DNA from 2 places in the Serratia sp. 121840015-1 genome. Region 1 is predicted to be linked to the other one. Evidence: predicted binding sites of a transcription regulator. Region 1 holds the regulator's gene; the other holds the start of a gene.
The links. The regulator CRP, encoded in region 1, controls carbon source genes, mostly activating them, when cyclic AMP is high. The targets are predictions, from matches to a motif close to ATGTGANNNNNNTCACAT.

Region 1 (3,072 bases):
GTTCCGGTTGCTTCAGCATCAGCCGCAGCGCGGCTTGATCGTTCTCCAGCGCCTGATGGGCATTCTTGCGCAGCAGCCCGCTTTGCCACTGCGGCCACAGCCAAATGGTGCCGCCGAACGCCAGCACGCAGCCGATCAGCGTATCGATCAGGCGCGGTACCAGAAAATGCGAGCCGTTCAGCGCCAGCAGCTGCAGGGTGTAAACCGCCGTGACCGTAAAGCCAATCACCGACAGCCCGTAGTTCTTGCGCGAAACCAGGTAGGCCAGCAGCGTGATCACCAGCATGATGCTCAGCGTTTCTCCCTCCGGCAACTGCAGCTGCAGCAGCCCGGCTGCCAGCAATAGCCCGGCAATCGTGCCCAGCGCACGGTGCTGAATACGCACCCGGGTGGCGTTATACCCGTTTTGGCTCACCAGCATGATGGTGAGCAGGATCCAGTAAGGCTTCGGCAGGTTGAATACCGCACCCAGGCTGCTGCCGACCGCCAGCGTTACGCCCAGCCGCGCGGCGTTGCGCAGGGCGGTGGATTTGAACGACAGATAGCTGACCAGCGCCGGCCAAAACGGCAGGCGGTGCTGGCCGGGCATCAGGTCGCGGCGGTACAGCGGATGCTGGGTGCGCAGCAGGCGGGCGATGCGGCTGAAGTGGTAATAACAAAACTGGCCGACCGGATTATCGGGATGCTGCGCCGCCATTTTTTCCAGCGCCGCCAGCTCGTGGGTCATGGAGAAGCGCTTCGAATGTTGATGATAGAGAATATCGTGCGCCACCACGCGCAGCCGGCCGGCGATCACCTGAGCATTGCGGCGAATGATCGCTTCGGCCTGGCTCTGCTCCACCAGTTTTTGCACCTCTTCCGGCAGATGCAGGCTGACGGTGATGTGCTCCTGCAGGTCCATCGCCACCTGAAAGGCGCGCTGCAGGCGCTTTTGCTCGAGATTGTTGGCGTGCGGCAGGAAATTAAGCTGTTGGTACAACAGGCTGATCAGGTCCATCACCTTTTGCTGGCGCACCAGCAGCGGCGGCAGCGCGGTCTGCGGATCGGTGTGCTGGGTCAGCAGCGAGTATTTGGCTTCGAAATAGTCCGCCAGTTCCAGGTAGAGCTGGCTCAGCGTCTCGCGCATCGGCTGCTCTTTCCACAGCTTGAACCAGAACCAGGTGAATAAGCCATACCAGGCGGTGCCGATCGCGTACAGCAGCGGCGCCTGCCAGATAGGCACCGTGCCGGCCGTGCTGAGGGCGAAGATGGCTGCCACCAGCGCCGCCGGCAACAGCCGGGCGTGCAGCGGGCTGATTTCGCCGGTGACGCCGAGCAGCAGCGCCAGGCCCAGCATCAGCGCCGGCAGCGGCACGTGCCACAGCAGGGCCTGTTGCAGCAGCACGCTGCTGAAGGCGAACAGCGAACCGCCGACGATCAGTCGTTTAAAGAAGCGCTTATGCGGCGTATCCAGCCCGGCGATATTGCAGCAGGCGGGCACGAGGGAGAACATCAGGCCGAGCTGCAGCTGGCCTATCAGCAGGCCGAACAGCACCGGCAGGCACAACACCAGCGTTTGTCGCAGTGCGTAGTTGATTTCCGGGTGGTAGATCAGGCGGCGCCACATGGCAGAGAGCAGACAAAAAAACGGCGCAGACTGCGCCGTTTTTTCAGGGATTAACGGGTGCCGTAGACGACAATGGTTTTGCCGTGGGCGGAAATCAGGTTTTGATCTTCCAGCATTTTCAGAATACGGCCAACGGTTTCACGCGAGCAGCCGACGATCTGGCCGATCTCCTGACGGGTGATCTTGATCTGCATGCCGTCCGGGTGAGTCATGGCGTCGGGTTGCTTCGCCAGATTCAGCAGGGTTTGCGCGATGCGGCCGGTAACGTCCAGGAAGGCGAGGTTGCCCACTTTTTCGGAGGTGACCTGCAGGCGGCTCGCCATTTGGGCGGACAGACGCATCAGGATGTCCGGGTTCACCTGGATCAGCTGGCGGAATTTCTTGTAGGAAATTTCGGCCACTTCACAGGCGGTTTTCGCGCGAACCCAGGCGCTGCGCTCCTGGCCTTCTTCGAACAATCCGAGCTCGCCGATGAAATCCCCCTGGTTGAGGTAGGACAGGATCATCTCTTTACCTTCTTCATCCTTGATCAGCACCGCGACGGAGCCTTTCACGATGTAGTAAAGCGTTTCGGCCTTTTCACCTTGGTGAATCAGCGTACTCTTCGATGGATATTTGTGGATATGGCAATGAGACAGGAACCATTCGAGAGTAGGGTCTGTTTGCGGTTTGCCGAGAACCATTCGCTGTTATCCTCTGTTGTTATCGCTGCCTTGTGTCACAGGGGTCAGAGTTCCCTGTAAAACCCGCCTGTAGCCGCAGTCATGAGCGAGGGCTACCGGCAAGTTTTGAGGCGTGTCATAAAAATACGCTGTCGCTCTAGCATATTAACTTGCCGTAAGCGCTGCAAGCTACATTCTGTTAACATACCGGTAAAGGAGCCTTTCTCTGGGCGTTTCCCTGAAATTCAGTGTCCCGGAAAGATTTATTGCGGCTCTGTTTGTAGCACAGAGTAAGGCGGGTGTCTCGTGTTGTCTCGCTTCAGCATGATTAGCATCAGGTTACGTTGCCTGTTTCTATGCGAAAGCGTACTCTGATTTTAAGAAATCAACCGGAGTGACCAGAATGCAGGCAAGAGTTAAATGGGTGGAAGGGTTAACGTTTTTGGGGGAATCGGCCTCCGGCCACCAGGTGCTGATGGACGGCAACGCCGGTGATAAAGCGCCCAGCCCGATGGAGATGGTGCTGATGTCGTTGGGCGGCTGCAGCGCGATCGACGTGGTGTCCATCCTGCAAAAAGGGCGCAACGACGTGCGCGACTGCGAGGTGAAGCTGACCTCCGAGCGCCGCGAAGAAGCCCCGCGGTTGTTCACCCATATCAACCTGCACTTCATCGTTACCGGCCAGGACCTGACCGACAAGATCGTCGAGCGTGCGGTGAACCTGTCGGCGGAGAAGTACTGCTCGGTGGCGCTGATGCTCAACAAGGCTGCCACGGTGACCCACAGCTTCGAGATCCGCCAACC
Region 2 (3,072 bases), on a different contig from region 1:
CCACTGGCTCATCCAGTCGAACACGGTCAGGGTATCGTCGAACTCGTATTCGTGATCCTGCGCGTAGTAACCGATGCGGGCGTTTTCCGACCACTTCACGGTGCCGCTGTCCGGCTGCGCGTCGCCCACCAGCGTTTTCAGCAAGGTGGTTTTACCGATGCCGTTGGCGCCCAGCACCGCAACCTTCTCACCCACTTCCACCATCAGGTTCAGCTTGCTGAACAGCGGGCCGTTGTCGAAGCCCTTGGTGAGCGCTTCCACTTCCAGCGCGTTACGGAACAGCTTCTTGTCCTGATCGAAACGGATGAACGGGTTCTGGCGGCTGGAGGCCTTCACTTCTTCCAGCTGGATCTTGTCGATCTGGCGGGCGCGCGAGGTGGCCTGCTTGGATTTGGAGGCGTTGGCGCTGAAGCGGCTGACGAACGATTGCAGCTCGTTGATCTGCGCCTTCTTCTTGGCGTTGTCGGCCAGCAGACGTTCACGCGCCTGGGTGGCGGCGGTCATGTATTCGTCGTAGTTGCCCGGGTAAACGCGCAGTTCGCCGTAGTCCAGATCCGCCATGTGGGTGCAGACCATGTTCAGGAAGTGACGGTCGTGCGAGATGATGATCATGGTGCTGTTACGTTCGTTCAGCACCTGCTCCAGCCAGCGAATGGTATCGATGTCCAGGTTGTTCGTCGGTTCGTCGAGCAGCAGGATTTCCGGATCGGAGAACAGCGCCTGCGCCAGCAATACGCGCAGCTTCCAGCCCGGCGCGATTTCGCTCATCGGGCCGTAGTGCTGTTCCACCGGAATACCGACGCCAAGCAGCAGTTCGCCGGCGCGCGCTTCGGCGGTGTAACCGTCCATCTCGCCGTAGGCGACTTCCAGATCGGCCACTTTATAGCCGTCTTCCTCGCTCATCTCCGCCATGGCGTAGATGCGGTCGCGCTCTTCCTTCACCGCCCACAGCTCGGTGTGGCCCATGATCACGGTGTCCAGCACGCTGTATTGTTCGAAGGCAAACTGATCCTGACGCAGTTTACCCAGGCGCTCGTTCGGATCGAGGAACACGTTGCCGCCGGTCGGCGCCAAATCGCCGCCGAGGATTTTCATAAAGGTGGACTTGCCGCAGCCGTTGGCGCCGATCAGGCCGTAACGGTTGCCGCCGCCGAATTTAACAGAGATGTTTTCAAACAACGGCTTGCTGCCGAACTGCATGGTGATGTTGTTGGTGCTTAACACAGCGCTCGCTCTTTATACATAGGGAATGTGATTTGGCGCGCATTATGCCACAACGGGGTGCAGAGATCGCGGGAAGTTTTGGTGACATTTTGAGCGGCGCCGACGGATGAATCATACCTGCGTTGGATAATACCGATGAAAGTCACGGGGAGGCTTCGCTCAGCAAACCGTACAATAGCTCGAACAAATTCACAAAACATATTAATTATCGGTATTAATTAAAATAAAAAATGAAATACATTCTCGCCAGATACCGCACCAGGTAAGAATAAATCGCACCTGAATACCTCTTGAGAATCATTGATACAGTCAACACACTTCTATTTAATTCTATTTCTTGCCGACTATCGCCACATATTCTGCTATACGCGACATTTTGTGACCCCCTTCTTAAATGCCAGGATTTTTTCGATTATTAATGCGCTACAGCTCACTAAATCGGCACTAAATCACCTCACTGCCACACGTTATAAATTCAAAAAAAACATATAAATACAAAATCTTAAAAAAATCAAACCCGCGTTATCCCGTTAACCGCCCTCATATTGCACAGGGTTGTACATACAAGTATATGTAAAGGAGACGTTGCCATTCTGTTGCCGCTTCGGGCGGCGGTTATCGCCGTCCCGGATAATGCCACCACGGCCAGAAAATAATAACAACACACCGTCCACCTATCGCGAGAGATAACGATGAACACTGCTGAAAAAACCTTGCCCAAAAGCCAAACGGCAGAGAAAGGCGCGGTAAATTACAAAGTCATTGTCGGCGCCAGCCTGGGCAACGGCCTGGAGATTTTCGACTTCACCGTATACAGCTTCTTTGCCGCCATCATCGGCAAACTCTATTTTCCCAGCGACAGCGCCTACGGCTCTTTGTTGATGTCGGTGGCGGTGTTCGGCGTCGGCTTTATCATGCGCCCGCTGGGCAGCATGGTGCTGGGCGCCTATGCCGACCGGGTCGGCCGCAAGGCCGCCATGCTGATGACCATCGTGCTGATGGGCGTCGGCACCGCCCTGATTGCCTTCGCGCCAACCCATGCGCAAATCGGCGTTCTGGCGCCGGTGCTGATCGTAGTCGGTCGCCTGATTCAGGGCTTCGCCGCCGGCGGTGAAGTGGGCTCAGCGACCACGCTACTGCTGGAGTCCGCCGGGGCCAATCAGCGCGGCTTTTTCGTCAGTTGGCAGGCGATCAGCCAGGGCGTCAGCGCCCTGCTCGGCGCCTCTTGCGGGCTGGCGCTCACCTATTTTCTGTCGGAAGAGGCGCTGTATGCCTGGGGCTGGCGCGTGCCGTTCATCATCGGCCTGCTGATCATTCCGGTCGGCGTCTATATCCGTAAGCACCTGGAAGAGACCTACAGCGGCGAACAGCCGGATCGTGCGCGGGTACCGCTGAATCCGGTATGGGATCTGGTGAGCAACCATGCTAAAGACCTATTGCTGGGTGTGCTGGTCATCATGTCCGGCACCGTGATGGTTTATGTGGTGCTGCTTTACATGCCGACCTACATGATGCAGACCTACCGCATCGCCGGCCCGACCGCCTATCTGTTCAGTTGCATCGCCTCCGTGGTGCAAATCGTGGCGGTCTATTACGCCGGGCGCTATGTCGATCGGATCCAGAATTACAAAAGGCCGCTGCTGTTCTCGATCTTTGCGGCACTGATCCTGATTTACCCAACCTTCTGGTTCCTCAGCGCCACGCAAACCCTGTGGCTGGCGATCGTCTTCCGCATCCTGCTGATCGGCGCGCTGGGCATCAACATGCTGTCCAGCACCATGCTGATCGTCTCGGCGCTGCCGCGCCACGTGCGCGCCACCGGCACCTCGATGATCTACGCCTTCGGCG

Region 2: ACUXAC_RS11975 (ABC-F family ATPase) is a predicted target of CRP. The motif match lies at 1,250-1,267, and genes of this name have one in related genera.

The regions. Positions count from the first base shown of each region.
Region 1 is NZ_JBSEYF010000007.1:50,314-53,385, reverse strand. It holds gene ACUXAC_RS23355 (YccS/YhfK family putative transporter) at 1-1,606, opposite strand, end outside; gene crp (cAMP-activated global transcriptional regulator CRP) at 1,657-2,289, opposite strand; gene ACUXAC_RS23345 (OsmC family protein) at 2,672-3,072, shown strand, end outside.
Region 2 is NZ_JBSEYF010000001.1:2,474,334-2,477,405, forward strand. It holds gene ACUXAC_RS11975 (ABC-F family ATPase) at 1-1,224, opposite strand, end outside; gene ACUXAC_RS11980 (MFS transporter) at 1,917-3,072, shown strand, end outside.